Regions from separate parts of the Streptomyces sp. NPDC088400 genome, predicted to be linked through region 2. Evidence: riboswitches for the same ligand, from Rfam matches in the RefSeq annotation. Region 2 holds a riboswitch; each other region holds the start of a gene.
What was found. Region 2 has a riboswitch for cyclic di-AMP ahead of ACIQD6_RS07045 (peptidoglycan DD-metalloendopeptidase family protein). Riboswitches for the same ligand answer to the same signal wherever they lie in the genome.
Positions count from the first base shown of each region.

Region 1: another riboswitch for cyclic di-AMP. It lies ahead of ACIQD6_RS27375 (C40 family peptidase); the one in region 2 lies ahead of ACIQD6_RS07045 (peptidoglycan DD-metalloendopeptidase family protein).
Region 3: another riboswitch for cyclic di-AMP. It lies ahead of ACIQD6_RS19865 (transglycosylase SLT domain-containing protein); the one in region 2 lies ahead of ACIQD6_RS07045 (peptidoglycan DD-metalloendopeptidase family protein).

Region 1 is NZ_JBIVMZ010000012.1:90,382-97,103, reverse strand. Features, by position in the region: gene ACIQD6_RS27405 (adenosylmethionine--8-amino-7-oxononanoate transaminase) at 1-332, opposite strand, end outside; gene bioB (biotin synthase BioB) at 325-1,545, opposite strand; gene ACIQD6_RS27395 (8-amino-7-oxononanoate synthase) at 1,689-2,852, shown strand; gene ACIQD6_RS27390 (DUF397 domain-containing protein) at 2,928-3,212, opposite strand; gene ACIQD6_RS27385 (helix-turn-helix domain-containing protein) at 3,221-4,075, opposite strand; gene ACIQD6_RS27380 (ATP-binding protein) at 4,331-4,768, shown strand; gene ACIQD6_RS27375 (C40 family peptidase) at 4,895-5,368, opposite strand; cyclic di-AMP (ydaO/yuaA leader) riboswitch at 5,382-5,493, opposite strand; gene ACIQD6_RS27370 (hypothetical protein) at 5,915-6,223, opposite strand; gene ACIQD6_RS27365 (ATP-dependent Clp protease proteolytic subunit) at 6,230-6,722, opposite strand, start outside.
Region 2 is NZ_JBIVMZ010000002.1:474,483-481,204, forward strand. Features, by position in the region: gene ACIQD6_RS07030 (helix-turn-helix domain-containing protein) at 1-106, shown strand, start outside; gene ACIQD6_RS07035 (DUF6126 family protein) at 215-337, shown strand; gene ACIQD6_RS07040 (tyrosine-protein phosphatase) at 383-1,195, opposite strand; cyclic di-AMP (ydaO/yuaA leader) riboswitch at 1,643-1,834, shown strand; gene ACIQD6_RS07045 (peptidoglycan DD-metalloendopeptidase family protein) at 1,839-2,804, shown strand; gene ACIQD6_RS07050 (SGNH/GDSL hydrolase family protein) at 3,009-3,836, shown strand; partial or broken gene ACIQD6_RS07055 (STM4011 family radical SAM protein) at 3,864-4,774, opposite strand; gene ACIQD6_RS07060 (STM4012 family radical SAM protein) at 4,782-6,170, opposite strand; gene ACIQD6_RS07065 (STM4013/SEN3800 family hydrolase) at 6,167-6,722, opposite strand, start outside.
Region 3 is NZ_JBIVMZ010000007.1:281,874-288,595, forward strand. Features, by position in the region: gene ACIQD6_RS19845 (amino acid adenylation domain-containing protein) at 1-1,331, opposite strand, end outside; gene ACIQD6_RS19850 (pyridoxamine 5'-phosphate oxidase family protein) at 1,366-1,824, opposite strand; gene ACIQD6_RS19855 (TIGR00730 family Rossman fold protein) at 2,367-3,023, shown strand; gene ACIQD6_RS19860 (amino acid permease) at 3,138-4,553, shown strand; gene ACIQD6_RS19865 (transglycosylase SLT domain-containing protein) at 4,695-5,471, opposite strand; cyclic di-AMP (ydaO/yuaA leader) riboswitch at 5,476-5,661, opposite strand; gene ACIQD6_RS19870 (serine hydrolase domain-containing protein) at 6,415-6,722, opposite strand, start outside.

The DNA of each region.
Region 1 (6,722 bases), on a different contig from region 2:
AGTGGTTCCGGGGTGATGTCCACGAGTGTGGCCGCGAGCCGCACGGCGGGCTCGTGCGTGAGTCCGCCGAACATCACATGGCTCATCCGGTCGAGCTGGCCGTGCGCCGCCTCGTTCAGTACGGGGTGGTTGTAGCCGTGGACCGCCGACCACCAGGACGACATGCCGTCGACCAACTCCCGCTGTCCGTGGGCGGGTTCGGCGAGGCGTAGCCGTACCCCGGACGCGGACTCCACGACCAGCGGTTCGGTACGGCCCGGCATGGGGCCGTACGGATGCCAGACGTGGGCCCGGTCCAGGGCGAGCAGTTCTTGGGGGGCAAGCTCAGGCATTGGGAGCCAGGTCCGTACCGGCGCCGCGGCGGCGTACCGCCACCAGGTCCGTACGAACCGAGGAGCTTTCCTCCGTACGAGGCGCGCCGCTCTCGTGCCCGCCGCTGTCGCGTCCGGCACTCTCGGATCCGGCGCCCTCGGCGGCTCCGCCTCCGCATGCCCCGGTGTTCCCGCCGGCCTCGTCCCCGCCGCACGGCGCACAGCCGCCGCTCCGGTGGCCGGGCAGCGTCGACGTGTCCGCGCCCTCCACCTCGAAGCCCGCGTCCGTGATCATGTCGAGGTCGGCCTTGCCCTCCTGGCCCTCGCTGGTGAGGTAGTCGCCGAGGAAGATCGAGTTGACCAGGTGGAGCGCGAGCGGCTGCAGGGTGCGCAGGTGCACCTCGCGCCCGCCCGCGAGCCTGACCTCCACGTCCGGGCAGACGAAGCGTGTCATCGCCAGGATCCGCAGGCAGCGCTGCGGGGTGAGGTGCCATTCCTTGGCGAGCGGGGTCCCTTCCATCGGGATCAGGAAGTTGACCGGCACCGAGTCCGGGTCCAGCTCGCGCAGGGAGAAGACGACATCGACCAGGTCCGCGTCGCTCTCACCCATGCCGGCGATCAGCCCGGAACAGGCGGACAGGCCGGCCGCCTGGGCCTGCTGCACGGTGTCGACCCGGTCGGCGTAGGTGTGGGTGGTGGTGATGTCGCCGTATGTCGCCTCGGACGTATTGAGGTTGTGGTTGTACGCGTCGGCGCCCGCGGCCCGGAGCCGTTCGCCCTGCCCGTTGGAGAGCAGTCCGAGACAGGCGCACACCTCGACGCCCTCGTTCTGCTCCTTGATCGCCTCGATGGTCCGCGAGACGCGGTCGACGTCCCGGTCCGTCGGCCCCCGGCCGCTGGCGACGATGCAGACCCGCTTGGCCCCGCCCGCGACCCCGGCGGCCGCCATCTTCGAGGCTTCATCGGGTTTCAGCCAGGTGTATTTGAGGATCTCCGCCTTCGAGCCCAGCCGCTGGGAACAGTACGAGCAGTCCTCCGGGCACAGGCCGGACTTGAGGTTGATCAGATAGTTCAGTTTCACCCGCCGCCCGAACCACTGCCGGCGTACCTTGCCCGCCGCGGCCACCACGTCGAGCAGCTCGTCGTCGGACGTCGCCAGTACGGCGAGCGCCTCTTCGCGGGTCGGCAGCTCGCGCCGCAGGCCCTTCTCCACCAGCGTCTTCAGCAGATCCATGGTGCTGATCCTGGCCTACCGGGCGGCCCCGGGCAAAGGAGGAACCCAACAACACCGTGGGATCGAGGTGTGTGCATCACCACACCATGTTCCGTTGCTTCCCCGGTTAGAGTCTGTGCGCAGCCTACAAAAGGACCGGAGACATGGTGCAGGACCCCTTCGGCTGGACCGACGACGAGGCGCGGTCCCGCGAGCGGTCGGGACTGGTCCGTACGCTCCGGCCGCGCCCGGCCGACTCCGCCCTGCTGGACCTGGCGAGCAACGACTATCTGGGCCTCGCCCGGCACCCCGCGGTGACCGGGGCCGCCGCGGACGCGGCCCGTCTCTGGGGCGCGGGCTCCACCGGCTCCCGGCTGGTGACGGGCAGCACGGACCTGCACGCCGAACTGGAACGGGAACTGGCCGAATTCTGCGGTTTCGAGGCCGCGCTCGTCCTCTCCTCCGGTTACGCGGCCAATCTCGCGGCCCTCACCGCGCTGACCGCGCGCGGCTCGCTGCTGCTGTCCGACGCGGGCAACCACGCCTCGATCGTGGACGGCTGCCGGCTGTCGCGCGCCGAGACCGCCGTCGTCCCGCACGCGGATCCCGAGGCCGTGCACAAGACACTCGGCACCCACCCCGGTCGGCGGGCGCTCGTGGTGAGCGACGCGGTGTTCTCGGTGGACGGCGACGCGGCGCCCCTGCGGGAACTGGACGAGGCCTGCCGTACGCACGGCGCGGCCCTGCTCGTCGACGACGCGCACGGTCTGGGCGTCCTGGGCGACGGCGGCCGGGGCACGCCGAACGCGGCGGGCATCGCGGGCGCGGACGGTGTGGTGGCGACCCTCACGCTCTCCAAGTCCCTGGGCAGCCAGGGCGGTGCGATCCTCGGTCCGGCCCGGGTCGTCGAGCATCTGGTCAACGCCGCGCGCACGTTCATCTTCGACACGGGCCTGGCGCCGGCGGCCGTCGGCGGCGCGCTGGAGAGCCTGCGGCTGCTGCGCCGGGAGCCCGCGCGGGCCGGGCGCGCCCGCGAGGTGGCCCGTACGCTGCACCGGCTGCTCACGGAGGCGGGGCTGACTGCCGTACGACCGGACGCCGCCGTGGTCTCCGTACAGGCGCCGTCCCCGGAGGCGGCCGTGCGCTGGGCGGCCGACTGTCGCGCGGCGGGCCTGGGGGTGGGCTGTTTCCGGCCGCCGTCGGTGCCGGACGGCATCTCACGGATCAGGCTCACCGCGCGTGCCGACCTGACGGACGAACAGATCGGCACGGCGGTACGGACGATCGTGGCAACGGCGTCGGAGGGGGCTGCCGCGTCCGTCGGCTGAGATCCGGTACTCGACTGTCCCGGGCCCACCACCTGAGAGTCCCGGGCTCTGGTCCCGGTGTGTACGTGAACGTGCTCAGGACGCGGCAGCCTCCCCGCACAACGCGTGGACGAACGCCGTCCACGCGCCCGGGGTGAAGGACAGATGCGGCAGGTTCACATCCTTCGAGTCACGTACGGCCAGTCCGTCCGCGCGGGTGCGGGCGGACTCCACGCAGTTGTTCGCCCCGGTGCTGTAGCTGCTGCGCCGCCAGGCCGGGGCGGGGACCGGGGCGGTGGGAAGAGAGGTGGGGGGAGTGGGGGATGGGGGGAGAGTGGAGTCCGAAGTCTGGACTGGGGGCTGTGCGAGGCAAGCGGACATGATGCTCCCTACGCGCCGTCACCGATCCCGGCGATGAGATCCAATGAATCCTTGGGTGAGAGGGCGTGCGCCTGCATGATGCGGAACGCGGCGCAGTACGCCTCAAGGTCTTCTTTCCGCTCAAGATAGAGGCTATTCGTGAGGTGGTCGAGAACGACCAAATCCAGATCAGTAATGTGCGGAAAAGAGAAGATAACGAAAGGTCCAGTGAGCCCGATATAGCCACCGGCGCTGAACGGGAGTACCTGGAGGCGCACATGAGGCAGACCGGCCAGCAGCGATAAGGTCCGTAATTGATCTCGCATCACTTCCGGCCCGCCCACCTCTCTCCGCAGCACGGCCTCGTCGAGCACGGCGTGCAGCTCCAACGGCTGCGCGGCGCGCAGCACTTCCTGGCGGGCGAGGCGCACATCGACCAGGGAGTCGACCGTCGCGGCGGGCAGTCCCTCCAGCGCGGCCCGCGTCACGGCGCGGGCGTACGAGGGCGTCTGGAGCAGCCCAGGGACCACCGAGGTCTCCAGTGTCCGCGCCGTACGGGCCTGGGACTCCAGGCTGATGAAGTCCCGGTACTGGGGCGGGATCACGCCGCCGTACGCCATCCACCACCCGGGCCCGCCGCTCGATGCGCCCGCCAACGCGCCCAGCAAAGCGCGCAGTTGGGGATCGGAGATGCCCAGAGCATCCAGGAGCGCGGCCAGATCGTCGTCCTTCACCCCGCTGACGCCCGTCTCGATCCGGCTGACTTTCGACTGATGCCAGCCGAGCAGCCGCGCCGTGTCCCCGCTCGTGAGGCCCGCGCTCTGTCGCAGCTTGCGCAATTCGTCCCCGAGCCTGCGCCGACGCACCTCTGGAATATGCCGCATGAATTAACCCTTCTCCGCGCTCTCCCGGCCGACGCCATCCGGCGCCGCGCGGAGAAGGTATCTTTCCGGGGCCCAAATACGGTCTCGCGTAGTACGGTTCACCGCTTTGAGCGACAGATATATGCATATCGCGGTGGATCAGCCCGGAGAACGGCACCATGAGTGGCACGCTGGCGCGGAGCACGGTCCGAGGCCGTCCGCGCAGGCATCCGCTCTGTGCCGGGTCCGGTCCGGCGGGAAAGGGACGGCATCGCCATGGCAGACCATCAGGAAGCATCCATCACACTGCCGAGCGATCCCGCGTCGGTGCCGGCGGCCCGAAGATACGTCGCGGACCTGCTGACGGCATGGGGTCTGCCCGGTGAGGCCGAGACCGCCGACACGGTCCGGCTGATCGTCTCGGAACTGGCCACCAACGCGGTGCAGCACACCCTCGGCCAGTCGCCCACCTTCACGGTCGACGTCTGGCTGGAGGAGCGTGACGGGGAGTTGCGGCTGGGGGTCACCGACAGCCACCCGCGCTGGCCGCAGCGGCTGCCGGCGGCCGTACAGCAGGACAACGGCCGCGGCATGGTGATCATCCGCTCGCTGGCGGCCGAGTGCGGCGGCCGGGTCTCCGTCACCCCGACGCCGGAGGGCGGCAAGACCGTCTGGATCGCGTTGCCCTGGACGGCGGCCCCCGTCCAGAGCTGACACACGGTCCGGACAGGGGGCGGGCGCGATCGGACGCTGCCGGAGCGCTCCCGGTCCAGGTCCGTGGACCGGGGCCGCCCCTGTTCACCGCGCCGTACATCCGGTGCGCCGGCTCACCTCACCGGCTCACTTCACCCGCCCGTACCAGACACTCCTGGACCAGATCCTCTCCAGCCGCACCTTGGACCCGGATTTCGGCGAGTGCCAGATCTTGCCCCTGCCCGCGTAGATCCCCACGTGGTAGATGCTGTTCCCGTAGTGGAAGAACACCAGGTCCCCCTTGCGCCGATGGGAGCGCGAGATGTGGCGGGTCTTGTTGTACTGCTGCTGCGCCGTGCGCGGGAGTTTCTTGCCCACCCGCTTGAACGAGTAGAGCGTCAGCCCTGAACAGTCGAAGCGGGACGGCCCGGTGGCGCCCCACCGGTACGGGGAGCCCTGCTTCGAGGCGGCGACCTTCATGGCTTTGACCGCGTGCGTGGCGGCATAGGCGTCGGGTGTCGCGCCGGGCGCGAGCATCGTGCCGCCGACAGCGGCGAGTGTGAGGACCGATACGGCTCCGGTCCGGGACAGCAAAGACGGGACATGTGCCTGCGCAGTCATGCGCAACCCTTCGTCAGCCGCCTGTGAAAGATGACCTGTCGGGTTCGGACTGGCGAAGATGCCCGGCCGCGTGAGCGGCTTCACCCCGAGGGACGGCCCGGACCGCGGGTCATCCCGTACTGATTGGGTCCTCCACTCCTGCCGATCCACTCCTGTCGACCAGTCATCCGGAACGGCGGCAGGACTCGGCGTCCGCCCGGACCGCCCCGCCGCGGTGGCGGGGGCTTGTCGTGCAGGGATCTTGACCTGGCCGTGGCGGATATCCGGGCCGAAACGACGATATGTGAAGTTCATCACGTCTGATCCGTATGGGTGGCGACTCGGTGTGTCGGGCCCGGACGCGGAGCCTTGATGAGGGCCGTAGCTGCGGGGGAATGGGGGGCGCGTTACGGATCTCGCCGCATTGCGCAACTCACTTCCTCGGACTCGTCCATGCAGTTCATACGCTGAACGAGCGAGCCGTTCCCGTATGGGCGCGTCCATACGGGAGGGCCGGACGGTCGTCGGGCGGTCGTCGGGTGGCCGTCCGGGGTGCCAGGGGTGTGCTCAGGCCGGGCGTTCGGGAGGCAGCGTGACCCGTCCCGCCCGTCGCTCACCGTCGAGCACCCGCAGCGCGCGGGCCAGGGTCGCGGCGTGCAGCTCGGTCTCGCCGCGGGTGTGCATGGCCGTCAGGGCGTCCCGCAGGGCGGCGGCTCGGGCGGGGAGTGCCTGTGCGGCGCGGAGGGCGCCGTAGGTGTCCGAGCCCCGGGCCGGGTTGATCCGCCCGAGCAGATCGACGAGCTGGAGGTAGCTGTCGACCATGTCGCCCTCGGCGCGGGTCAGGGCGGGCAGCGGCGGCAGTTCAGGAGGCAGCACCGGTGGTCACCGTCCGCCGGAGGAGCCGGAGGAGCCGGAGGAGCCGGAGGGGGCTGTGGGGTCTGCGGGGTCGGAGGGGTCTGTGGGGCCCGTGGATCCGGGGAGGTCGAGAGAGGTCCTGCGGTTCTCGATCACGTGGTCGATCAGGCCGTAGGCCTTGGCGTCGGCAGCCGTGAAGATCTTGTCGCGTTCGATGTCCTCGGCGATCCGTTCCGCGCTCTGGCCGGTGTGACGTACGAGCAGGGACTCCAGCAGCGCGCGCAGCCGCAGCATCTCGTCCGCGTGGATCGCCAGGTCGGACGGCTGCCCTTGGACGGGGTCCTCGATGACGGGCTGCCGGACGAGGATCCGGGCGCCGGGCAGGGCCATCCGTTTGCCGGGGGCGCCGGCGGCCAGCAGCACGGCCGCGGTGGAGGCGGCCTGGCCGAGGCACGTCGTCTGCACGTCGCAGGTGACGATCCGCATCGTGTCGTAGATCGCGGACATCGCGCTGACCGAG
Region 2 (6,722 bases):
GATCGCGGCGGACGGAACCGGCGGAACCGAGCTGCTCTTTGTCCACACCCTGCTGCAGAGTCCCGCCGCCGAGCTGTGCTTCGGCGGCGGCACTCATCGCCGCTGATCTTCTGGAGAGAGGCCTGTCACCATGACGGACAATTCAGACGCAGCATTCGATTCGGGTCGTTCGGATCAGAGGTCGGCCGAGTCGGTGGGGAGCCCGGAGAGGGTGATGAACGAGGAGAAGTCGTTTCCCCGGGGGCTGGTCATCCGGCTCTTCGCCTACCTGGTGGCCGGGCATCTCTTCGCGGGCTTCCTCTATCTGCTCTTCACCGTGGGAGCGGAAGGCCGATAATTTCGTGGCTTTTGGCTTGGATGTCCGGCCACGGCCCGGCGCGGGTCAGTCTTCGTCGAGGAGGCGGGCGCGCAGCCGCTCGCGGGTCTCCGGGGCGAGCCTCAGTCCCTCGGTCAAATAGCGGTCGGTGCTGCCCCACGTCTTCTCGATGGTCTCGAAGGCCGCTGCGAGGTACTCGGCGCGGGCGTCGAAGAGCGGGCCGAGCAGCTCCATCACCTCCGGCGAGGTCCCGGCCGGTGACGTGTCGCTGCGGACGATCCGGTAACGGCGGTGCGGATCGTTCGACTTCAGGTAGTCCGCCTCGATCGCCTCGGGCTCGACGCCGACCGCCAGCAGGGACACCGCGATGGAGAGCCCCGCCCGGTCCTTGCCCGCCGCGCAGTGCATGAGCGCGGGGACGCTGTCCTCGGCGAGGGCGTGCAGGACGCGGCTGTGTTCGGCGGTGCGGTCCGCGATGATCGAGCGGTACGAGTTGGTCATCCGGGCGGCGGCTTTGCCCTCGGCGAGGATCGAGTGCAGCTGCTCCAGGTCGCCGTGCCGGATCATCCGCCAGAACTCGGCGCCGTCGGCCGGGTCGGAGAGCGGAATGTTCACATGGCGTACGCCCGCCAGTTCCACATCCGCGCCGTCGAGCTTGAGATCGGCGGAGTTGCGGAAGTCGAAGATCGTGTGCAGGCCGAGAGTGGAGAGGAAGGCCGAATCGGTCGCGGTGGCGTTGGCGAGATGGCCGCTGCGGAAGAGTGTGCCGTACCGCACCTGCCGACCGTCCGTGGTCGGAAGCCCGCCCACGTCCCGGAAGTTGCGCACTCCGGTCAGCTCGGGCTCCGTCGACGGGACCTGCGGCACCTTCTGCGTCACGGCCTGCTCCTCCGTGTCCGCCGTCGGCGCTGCTCGCCGACGACACCGATTCCTGACCCTGAGGCTTTCCGGCCCCACGACTTCCTGACTCTATGACATCTGTACCAGGGGCAATCGATTCAATGGCGGGATCCGGATGTGCCTGCGTGTGCCTGCCGAGGACGGCCCGGGTGGCTGGAGTTCGCTCATATCCAGGTCTGTCCGTATTGGGTAATTACATGCAACATGCCCCACTCGCGAGGGAGATGGACCCCGACTCGTGAGCAGGATCATATCCGTGACGTTCTGTGCTGACGCCGCGCATACGAATTGCCGTGTCACACGGGTGGGGAAGATCGGTAATCCACTCAGTGTCACCGACGGGCCCGGGTAATGACGCAGCGCGTTCGGGCATCGGGAAAGATCTGCTTGTTACGGCCGTCCGACTCGCTTACGTTCACTTTCAATCCGAGCGGAACGCCGAATCCTGCCGCCGCCCGGAATTCTTATCCATCCATCCACGCGTGGCAGGAGCGGGGGACCCAGGTAGTACGCCGTTCCGTCAGTACGGACGGCTTGGGGTGAAGTCGCGTGCCAGGCGCGGCCGGGCATCTCCAGCCCGAACCCGACAGCTCACCTCGTAGGCGCCGGAGAGGAATTCGCCATGCCCGCGAAGGGTAAGCACCGCCGTCCCAAGGCCAACCCGATCTCACGCGGATTCATCGCCGCCGGTACGGGCGGCGCCGCCATCGCGCTCCCGCTGATCGGTGCCACCGGCGCGCACGCCGCCGAGAAGGCCGCACCGGCCGCCGCGCCGCAGGCCGCCGAGTCCACCGCCGAGCACGCGGCCCGGAATGTCTCCGCCGCGCAGGCGCAGGGGGGCGTGAAGCAGGCCGCGACCCAGACCGCGAAGACGTACGCCGTGGTCTCCGGCGACTACCTGTCCAGGATCGCCGACGAGCAGAAGGTCAGAGGCGGCTGGCAGAAGCTGTACGACGACAACCGTTCGGTGGTCGGTGACGACCCGTCGATGATCCACCCCGGTCTGAAGCTGACCATCGGCACGAAGTCCGCCGGCGGTGGCTCGGAGGCCCCGGCCTCGGAGGCCCCGGCGAAGGCCGAGGCCCCGGTCAAGTCCTCCAGCGGATCCACCGGTGAGTCCTCGGGATCCGGTGCCACCGAGCGCAAGGCTCCCGCCGCCAACACCGGCTCGCAGAGCAGCGGTTCGGACTTCGCCAAGCCCGTTGACGCGCCCGTCACCACCCAGTACCGCGCGTCCGGCGGCAGCTGGTCCAGTGGCTACCACACCGGCGTGGACTTCTCGGCGTCCTCGGGCAGCACCGTCAAGGCGGTCGGCGCGGGCACCGTCGTGTCCGCCGGCTGGGGCGGCTCGTACGGCAATGAGGTCGTCATCCGGCACGACGACGGCAAGTACTCGCAGTACGGTCACATGTCGTCCCTCGCCGTCTCCACCGGCCAGAGTGTCGGCGAGGGCCAGCAGATAGGCCTCTCCGGTGCCACCGGAAATGTCACGGGACCGCACCTGCACTTCGAAATCCGCACCGGTCCGGACTACGGCTCGGACATCGACCCGCTGGCCTTCCTCCGCCAGCAGGGCGTCAACGTCTGACCCTGCACGTCATTCGCCCCTCCGCGCCTTCGCGTCTTCGTTCTTTTCGCACCGGCGCGCGCTGCCCGGCACTTTCGGTGCCGGGCAGCTCCTGTTTTCCGCTATTCCCGCTTGGTCGAAAATTGACCGATGGCGTATCTCACCCCACGTCAACCCCTCCTTACGGTCGCGTAGGTCACATCTCCGGGTGGAGGATGTCCTGCTGTGGCAAACGACGATTCGAGAACAAGAACCAGTGACACATTCGGGTCGTACACGGCGCTCGGTGACAGCTTCACGGAGGGCGTGGGAGACCCAGGGCCCGACGGGGCCTTCGTCGGCTGGGCAGACCGGCTCGCGGTACTGCTCGCCGACCAATTGCCGGACCCGGGAAGGGCGGCCGACACCGTTCACGGTGATTTCCGGTACGCGAATCTCGCCGTACGCGGTCGGCTCCTCGACCAGATCGTGGCGGAGCAGATACCGCGGGCGAAGGAACTCGCCCCGGACCTGGTGACGTTCTGCGCCGGCGGGAACGACATCATCCGGCCCGGCACCGACCCCGACGATGTCGCCGAGCGCTTCGAGCGAGCCGTCGCCGACCTCACCAACAGCGTCGGCACGGTCATGCTGACCACCGGCTTCGACACCCGTGGCGTACCGGTGCTGCGTCATCTGCGCGGCAAGATCGCCACGTTCACCGCCCATACCCGGTCCATCGCGGACCGCTACAACTGCCCGGTACTCGACCTCTGGTCGCTGAAGTCCGTACAGGACAGGCGAGCCTGGGACGGCGACCGGCTGCACATGTCGCCCGAGGGGCACACCCGAGTGGCGCTGCGCGCCGCCCAGGTACTCGGCGTCGATGTGCCGGCCGACCCGGATCAGGTATGGCCGCCCGAGCCGCCGCGCGGCACGTTGGAGGTGCGGCGCGACAACATCCACTGGGCACGCGAATATCTGGTGCCCTGGATCGGGCGCCGGCTGCGCGGAGAATCGTCCGGCGACCATATGGAAGCCAAGCGGCCCGACCTGCTGCCGCTGAAACACTGACGCGGGAAAGCGGCCGGGATGGGGGAGCGGCCGGGATGGGGGAGGGGCGCGAGACGGGGGCGGAGGGGCTGATGGGGGGCGTCCTACGCTCCTGTCGCTCCTGCCGGGATCCGCTCCAGGACCCCGCCGGCGAACACGTCGTACAACGGCAGCGTCTCCAGATGCACATAGCCGATATGGCAGTCGCACACCGCCAGCGGACAGGCCCGTGGGGTGAGCGCCCGCCGGTACGACCCGTCGTACAGGTTGCCCAGCTCGGCGGGGACGAAGTGGCAGCGCCGTACCGTACCTTCGCCGTCCACCGAGATCACCGACTCGCCCGTTCTGCAGGGCAGACCGGCTGAGCGGTGCGGATGGCGGCTGTACGGGAACAGCGGATCGAGCCCCGTCCACCGGGCGGCCTCCTCGTCCGTATAGCTGTGCCCCTCGGCCGCGTTGATCCACAGATAGATGTGCTCGGGCAGCTCGGCGCGGAGCCGCCGGGCGTGCTCCAGGTGCTCCGTGAGACCGACGACCCCCACGCTGAACCGGATGCCCCGGTCGGCCAGCTCGTGGCACTTCGCGAGGAACCGGTCGTACGGAGTCTGCCCCGGGTGGTAGGTGCACCACAGGGCCAGCGTTCCGGGATCGGCGTCCGCCAGCCAGTCGGTGCGGCAGCTCAGATTCGTCTGGATGGCGACCCGGCGGATGTGCGGCAGTTGTGACAGCTCGGTGAGCGCCCGCCGGTACCAGGAGCGGACCAGGCCCTCGCCCCAGGGAGTGAACAGCACCGACAGCCGGTCGTCCGTGCGCTCCGACGCCCATCCGGCGAACCGCTCCAAGGCGTCCCGGTCGGCTCGCAGTTGATCGCGGCTGTCACGCCGCTTGGCGAACGGGCAGTACGGACAGTCGTAGTCGCAGGAGGCGAGCGGGCCGCGGTAGAGGATCGTCAAGTCCACGTGCCTCTCACTTCACTTCGTACGCGGCCATCGCGGCCCGTACGGCGGGGGAGAAGAGCGCGGGGCCCAGCGCGTCCGAATGCGCCAGCCCCTCGGGGGAGAGCCGCAGCAGGCCCGGGCCCGCGCTCTCGTCGAGCCAGCCCAGCGCCGCGAACCGCGCCAGCTCGGCCGGGAAGTCCTCGGCCGGGCCGGTCGTGAAACGGTCGCGGTAGTCGGCCACGTCCATGCCCTGCGCCTGGAGGAGCGACTGGAGCAGATGCCGGCGGCGCGCCTCGTCACCGTCGATACGGCGGCCCACTTCCGCGCGGGAGAAGTCCTCCGTCGTCGTGTAGGTGTCGATGATGGTCCGTATCTCACGCATGTCGACGGCGTAGTCGAAGGAGTAGTGCAGACCGGAGGTGTACGAGCGGGCTCCGCAGCCCAGGCCGATCATGCCGTCGGTCTGGCAGGCGTAGTCATCCGCGCCGGATTCCTGGAACGGGGCGTCCGGACGGCGGAACATCCGCATGGACACCTGCTCGTAGCCGTGGGAGAGCAGGTGATCGCGCCCCTGCCGGTAGAGCCGCAGCCGCTGGGCGTCCCAGGCGGCGTCGCTGCCCGCGCCGAGTCGACCGAGGCCGGTGAGCGGCCGTATGTACAGCGGATAGAGATAGAGCTCCTCGGGCCGCCAGGCGAGCGCGGCGTCCAGGGAGTGGCGCCAGGTCTCCTCGGTCTGGCCGTCGATGCCGTAGATGAGGTCGATGTTGAGGACCGGGATCCGGGCATCGCGTATGCGGCCGAGAGCGGCCTCGACCTCGGCCCGGCGCTGCGGGCGTACGGCGGCCTTCGCCTCCGCGTCGACAAAGCTCTGGACGCCGATGCTCAGCCGGGTGGCGCCCCGGTCGGCGAGCACGGCCAGCCGGTCGGCGGTGGCCGTCGCGGGGGAGGTCTCGACGGAGAGCGGAATGTCCCGCAGATCGGCGCCCATCCCCTTCTCGGCGATGTCGCACAGCCGGTCCAGCTCACCGGCGTCGAGGAAGGTGGGGGTGCCGCCGCCGAAGGCCGCGGCGGCGAACCGTACGGGGTCGGTGTCGCCGAGCGCGTCACGTACGGTGGCCGCCTGCCGGTCGAGGGCGTCGAGGTAACGCGTCGTCAGCTCGTCGGGGGCGCCGATCCGGGTGAACAGATTGCAGAAGCCGCAGCGGACCTCGCAGAACGGTATGTGCAGATAGAGGGAGAGGGCGTCCTTCCACTCGTCCGCCCACAGCTCGTCCAGCGCGGGACGGTCCTCCAGCGGGCGGTAGGCCGTCTTGTGCGGGTAGGCGTAGACGTAACTCTCGTACGGACGCGGTGTCGTGGTGCCGGTTGCGGCGGTGGTGTCGGCCGCGGTGGTGGTACCGGCTCTGGCTGTACTCATCGGGTGGCCCCAGGTTCCAGGAAGAAATGGGCGTACGGCACGGTCCAGACGGTTTCGTGGCCCAGGCGGTGACCGCTCCAGCCGTCGTCGCCGTAGGCGGTGCCGTGGTCGGAACAGACAATGGTGAAGCAGCGGCGGCGGCTGCTCGCCGCGGCGAAGAGCCGGCCGATGTGCCGGTCGACGTGGGTGAGCGCGGCGGCGTGTGTGGCCCGCGAGTCGCCTGTCTCCCGGGTGGCGCCGGGCAGATGGAACCAGTTGGGCTGGTGCAGCACGGACACATTGACGAAGAGGAACAGCCGCTGCTCGGCCGGCAGACCGGCGATGACCTGCTCCGCACGGCCGATCTGCTCCTCGAAAGAGGTCGGTGAGGTCACACCGAACTCCGGTTCCCAGTGGCTCTCCTGGAACATCCCCGGCAGTACCGAACCGAGTGCGCCCCGCTGGTTGAAGAAGCCGACTCCGCCGACGCACACCGTGCGGTAGCCGGCCGTGGCGAGGCCCGAAACCAGGTCCGGGGTGTCGTAGACGAACGTCCCGTCGGCCGTTGTCTCG
Region 3 (6,722 bases), on a different contig from region 2:
CGGTCGCCGGTCCGGTACAGCCGGCCGCCCGGCTCGTCCGGCCGGCTGACGAACCGTTCGGCCGTCAGCTCCGCGTCCCCGATGTACTCCAGCGCCAGGCCGTCCCCGCCTACGTACAGCTCCCCTTCCTCGCCCGGCACCGTCGGGGTGCCGTCCGGGCGCAGCACATGGCAGGTGGAGGCGCCGAATGCGCGGCCGATGGGGATGTCGGCCGTGTCCTCGGAGTCCTCGGAGTCCTCGGACAGCTTCGGCAGGATGTACGCGGTGGAGACCACGCTGTTCTCGGTGGGGCCGTAGAAATTGACGACGGTGGTGTCCGGGCACGCCTCCTGTACGGCGCGGACCAGGCCCGGGTCCATCGCCTCTCCCCCGGCGGAGGCGAACCGCAGCCCACGCAGGGCGCCGGGCCGGGTTCTGGCCAGGTGGTGGAAGACGCTGGTGGTGAAGTAGGCGACGGTCACGCCCTGGGTACGGAAGCGGTCCTCCAGGGCGGCCGGGGAGAGGAGTTCCTCGCGGTCCACCAGCACGAGGCAGGCGCCGCCGAGCAGTCCGCGCCAGATCTCGATCGTGGAGGCGTCGGACGAGAGGCCGTAGCCGTGCAGCACTCCGTCACCGGGGCCGGGCGGCGGCAGTTCCGGTTCGGACAGCACCAGTTGGACCACGCCCCGGTGCGGGATCGCGACGGGTTTCGGCCGGCCGGTCGAGCCGGAGGTGAACATCACGTAGGCGCGGTCGGTCGCTTTCGGGGCCGGCCGCGGAGTCCCGGCCGGGAGCCGCCGGGGAGACTCGCGCCGGGCCGGGGCCTGAGCGGCGTCCGCCACCGGGTCGATCTCGATACGGGTGTGCAGACCGCGGATGCGGCGGGTGCTGCCCGGGAGAATCACGGCGACATGGACTCCGGCGTCCTCGGCCATGGCCCGCAACCGGGCCGGCGGATGGTCCTCGTCGAGGGGTACGTAGGCACAGCCCGCCTTGAGGATGCCCAGGAAGGCGACCAGCGCTTCCAGTGAGCGGCTGCCGCACACCCCCACCGCGGAGCCGGGCTCGACGCCGGCCGCGAGCAGCCGCGCCGCGAGGTGGTCGGAATCCGCGCCGAGTTGTCCGTAGGTGATGACGTGGTCGTGGTAACGGGCCGCGGGTGCCTGCGGGGTGGCCCGCGACCGGGCCTCGAACAGCTCCGGCAGGCTGCGGTCGCGCGGGTAGGTGAAGCCCGGTGCCTGGCCGGGGTCCGGTTCGGGCGGCCGTGCCGCCGGTCCGGGCTCCGTCGTCAGGTCGGGCCGGGAGGCCGTACCGAGGTCGGGGTGAGGGGCCGTGCGGGGGTCGGTACTCATAACGGTCCTGCCTTCCGGCGCTGTCGTGGTCGGGTCAGCGGTTACCGTCGGCCCCGGCGAACTCGGCGGCGAAGGCAGCGAAGTTCGCGGTCCGCCAGCGCTCCGGGCGCATCCGGAAAGTGATGTCGTCGACGAGCTGCTCGTGCGTGGCCACCAGGTAGTCCCGTGCGTCGCCGGTGGCCAGATAGCGGTGGGCCATGGCCTCGCGCTCCACCGCGTCCGCCGGGTCGGCGACGGAGACGACCGGACCTTCCACGCTGACGTACCGGTAAGGGGGGGCCTCGTCCTGCACACAGAGGCTGAACCGCCCGGCCTCGTGCAGCAGTCGGGCCTTGACGGACTTACGGCCGGTCTGCACCACGACGTCCTTGCCGGGCTCGTACCGGTACCAGACAGGTACGAGCAACGGCGCGCTGGTTCCACGGGTGTCGGTGACACCGAGGACGCCGACATGGATGTCGGCCAGGAACCGCTCGCGTTCGTCACCTTGCATGACGGGCACCATCGAACAGCCTCCACAACTCGATCCGGACCGGTAGGCCCCAACAGCCCCGGCGGTAAGGGAGAGCAGCGGAACCGGGGCGGCGACCCACTCGGCCACCGCGCCGCGGGCGGGTCGCACGCACCCGCCGGACTCCGCAGCAAACGTCTCGCGGTACCGGTATGCCCCCGCCTACTCCAGATGACCCCGAAAGTAATCCATTTGGGGGTTTAATACTACGAATGCACCGGTAGGGGAAATATCCGACTGCGAGAACTGAGGGCGCCCGAAGCGGGATTCACCTAAGGTAGCCAGTCGGATACTTTGTGTGGTCTACGTCGAGATCCTCCTTCGGGGCCGCCTCGATCAGGAGGGCCGCCTCGATCAGGCCGGGTTACGCGTGGGGCGTCGTCGCCTGTACGGCTCCGTTACGTGTGCGGCGCTGTTCGGCCGGAGCCCCGGGCGTGCGACCGGGCGGTCGGCCGTCCTGACGAGACCCGCGGAGACCCTGCCGACGCGAGATCACGGAGAGACACAGAGAGACGGAGACAGACATGTCCGTGCCAGCAGCCCGCGTGGAGCGAGTCGGTGTGTTCTGCGGCGCCCGCCCCGGTGCCAGCCCCCAGCATCTGCGACTCGCCACCGAGTTCGGCGGGGCGCTGGCGCGCCGCGGAACGGGACTGGTCTACGGCGCCGGAGGGGTCGGCATCATGGGCGCCGTCGCGGACGCGGCGCTGGACGCCGGGGCCCCGGTCACCGGAGTGATCCCACGACATCTGTACGAACGTGAACAGCCCGACGAGTCGCGGACCGAAGTGATCGTCGTGGAGACGATGCACGAACGCAAGGCGCTGATGTACCGCCTGGCGGCCGGGTTCGCCGTACTCCCCGGCGGCTTCGGCACACTCGACGAACTGCTGGAGGTGGCGACCTGGAACCAGCTGGGCATCCACCACAAGCCGCTCGTCCTGGTCAACCGGGAAGGGTTCTTCGACCCGTTGCTGACGCTCCTGGACAACATGGTCTCCGACGCCTTCATCAGCCCGGAGGAGCGCGTCGTGATCCAGGTCGCCTCCGGGGTCGAGGAGGCCCTGGACCGACTCGTCGAACCGTCACTCCGGCCGGTCGCGCCGACGGCCCCCGCTTCCCCGACGGCCCCCGCCTTCCCTCCGGCCCCGGCCTTCTCGCCGGCCCCGACCGGACCCGCGTGACGCGCGTCACGCGAGCCGACGGTGCATCGGCCTGTTTTGCCTGTGGAGGCGTCGCCCGGAGACACTGGAGGTTCCCGCCAGCCTCGCGAGCCCCCGAAAGCAGCCTGACCGCACATGCACGACCACCTCCCTGTCACCCCGTCGGCCACAAGCGAGACGGGGCCGGACACGGGAACACCTGACGAACCGCTCTCCGGCGGGCTCAAGCAGCGGCATCTGACCATGCTCGGGCTCGGCGGCGTCATCGGGGCCGGGCTCTTCGTCGGCTCAGGGGCCGGGATCGCGGTCGCCGGGCCCGGGATCGTCGTCTCCTACCTGATCGCGGGCGCGCTCGCGATGTGCGTGATGCGGATGCTGGGCGAGATGTCGGCCGCGATGCCGGCGTCGGGGTCCTTCTCCGTACACGCCGAGCGGGCCCTCGGCCGGTGGGCCGGGTTCAGCGTGGGCTGGCTGTACTGGTTCCTGCTGGTCGTCGTACTGGCCGTGGAGGCGACGGGCGCGGCGCAGATCGCGCACGGCTGGCTGCCGTCCGTACCCCAGTGGGCGTGGGTACTGCTCTTCATGCTGCTCTTCACCGGCACGAACCTCGCCGCCGTGAAGAATTTCGGCGAGTTCGAGTTCTGGTTCGCCGCCCTGAAGGTCTTCGCGATCGTCGCGTTCCTGGTCCTCGGGCTGCTCGCGATCTTCGGCATCCTGCCCGACACCGACCCCGTCGGCCTCACGAACCTCACCGGGCAGGGCGGCTTCCTGCCGGGTGGCTGGCAGGGCGTCGTCTCCGGTGTCCTCGCCGTCGTCTTCGCCTTCGGCGGCCTGGAGGTCGTCACGATCGCGGCGGCCGAGTCCGACGACCCGGTGCGCTCGGTGGCCAGGGCGGTGCGCAGCTCGGTGTTCCGGATCCTGTTCTTCTACGTCGGCTCGATGCTGGTCATCGTGACCGCGTTGCCGTGGACGGCGCAGAAGGCGGGGCTGAGTCCGTACGTCACCGTCCTCGACGCGATCGGCGTCCCGTCCGCCGGGCAGATCATGAACATCGTCGTGTTCGTGGCTCTGCTCTCGGCGCTCAACGCCAACCTCTACGGGGCGTCCCGGATGGTCTTCTCGCTCGCCGAACGGGGTGAGGCGCCGGGCTCGCTGCGAAAGGTGAGCGAGGGGGGCGTGCCGCGCCGGGCGGTCCTGGCCTCCGTGGCGTTCGGCTTCGTCTCCGTGCTGCTCAATCTGAAGTGGCCCGACTCGGTCTTCCTCTACATGCTCAACTCGGTCGGCGCGGTGCTCCTCTTCGTATGGGCGCTGATCGCCGCGTCGCAGCTGCGCCTGCGGCGGCGTATCGAGGAGGAGGCACCGGAACGCCTGATCCTGAAGATGTGGCTCTTCCCGGGCCTGACCATCGCGGCGCTGGTCGCGATGGCGGTCTTGTTCGGGCTGATGCTGACCGACGACACGGCGCGTCCGCAGCTGCTGTGGTCCCTGGGTGCGGCGGCACTCGTCCTGGCGGTGGCGGGCCTGCGGGAGCTGCGCGCACGCCGCGTGTGAACCGGACGCCGGAATTCCGTGCGGCCCGGCCGCTCCACCGCCGTGTCGCCCGCCACCGATACGCGGGCCCCTGTCCGGCGCGAATCATCGCTCCGGCAGGGGCCCGCGTATCGGCGTCCTGACGAATCCCGGCAGGGACTGTCAGTAGGGGCCGTTCACATTGTCGATCGAGCCGTACTTGTCGGCGGCGTAGTTGCACGCGGCCGTGATGTTGGCGACCGGGTCGTAGCTGTCGGTCGACGTACCGGGCACGTGGTAGGCCTGGAACGTCGGGTCGATGACCTGGAGGAGCCCCTTGGACGGGGTGCCGGCCACGGCGTTGGAGTCCCAGTTGTTGATGGCCGCCGGGTCGCCCGCGGACTCGCGGATGATGTTGCGGTGGATGCCGTCGTAGGTGCCCGGAATGCCGTGGGCGGCCATGACGTCCAGCGACTCCTTGATCCAACCGTCCAGGTTGTCGGAGTACGTCTTCTCCGCCGCCGCCTGGACGACCGTGGCGCCCGCACCGGACTTCGCGTTTTCGGCACTCGCCTGTGTGGCAGCGCCGGCCGTGGCCTTCTCGGCCTTGGCCTTCTCGCCGATCGACAGCTTGGTGCCGGGGTGAAGCAGCGACGGGTCGTCGCCGACGGCCTTCTCGTTGTCCTGGTACAGCTTCTTCCAGCCGCCGCTCAGGGAATGCGCGTGCGCGATCTTGGAAAGAGAATCACCCGCGACCACGGAGTAGCTGGCCGGCTTGGCCTTGACGGCGGCGGGCGCGGTAGCCGCTTCGGCGGCGACATGACCCGCCGACGGGGCCGCACTGGCGGTGGTCGCGGCCACCAGCGGAAGGGCGAGTACGGCGCCACCCGCGCCCACGGCGACGAGGCCTCGGGCGAGCGGGCTGATTCTGGGACGACGGTGCTTGGCCTTTGCGGGCATGACGAATTCCTCTCCGTCGCCTGCGAGGTGAGCTGTCGGGTTCGGGCGGGAGATGCCCGGCCGCGTGGGAATGCGACTTCACCCCTAGCCGGTCCGGTATCGGATCAGCGACTTACCTGGGTTCCCCGCTCCTGCCGTAGGTGAGTGGGTGTGGTTTCCGGACAGCGGCAGGATTCGGCGTTCTATCCGGAGTGACGTGAAACTAGACGAGAACGTCCGGGCGAAACAAGTCCTGAATTCACAACGCCCCTCCATAAGGGAATCCGAACCGGCAAATCCCGGTCTCCCCATTCCACGCCAGGAAACTCAACTCTCCTTCCCTGTGAGCGAAGTGGACGGGCGAGCAAGAACCTCACCGCGGCGCAGGGCGTGACGGGAATCACGAGGCAAGGGGGGGATGCGCGTCACAACACCGAACAGAGGGCAGTAAGTTACGCGAATATTCCAAATAAGACTTAAAGCAAGAACGCCAGCAAAACGCCCATATGGGCGGCTGATGCTGTACGGGCCTCGTACTCCGCGACGACGACGCGACCGACGCCCCGGGACGCGCCCACCCCGACACCGCCCCATCCCGACATCGCCCGGCCGGGCAGCAACACCGACACTCCAGAGTTCGTTCCCACACAGCGAGTCACCCTCGTCCGGCCACTCCTTGCCCGGGTGCGCCGTCGGCGGCATCAAATGGGCAGCGACGGTCGCATTTCTGACTGCCTGTCGTCACATCACTCAGGAATATGATCTCCCGCTCAAGGCAACCGGGTTCATCCGGCAATGCAGGGCGATCGGGAGTCAGAAACCTTTCCGGCGCTTCCTTTTACCCGAGAACCGGCGAATTCCAGATTCTGGAGTCTGCGGAATACGCGGCACAGGGCTCGGGGATGTGGAGCGTCACCGGAGAATTGCCGACCGACACGGCTCTCGCCCCGCCCACTCGCGGGCGTCAGCCTGCCAGGCAGTCGCGCACAGCCGCGACGAGGCGGTCCGCACGGGCGTCGCCGTGGCCGATCATGCGGTTGGCGGTGTACGCGAAGCCCACGCCGAACTCGTCGTCGCCGAAGGCGAATTGGCCGCCGGCTCCGTCGTTGCCGAAACTGCGCTCCCCCAGCATCGGCCGGAAGGCCGGCGAGTCGAGCAGGAAGCCCGAGCCCCAGCGTGCCCCGGCGTCGAAGCCCAGCCACCCCTTGCCGGACGACATCTCGCGGACCGCGTCCGTCACGGTGTCCGGTGTGAGCAGCCGCTCCCGGCCCT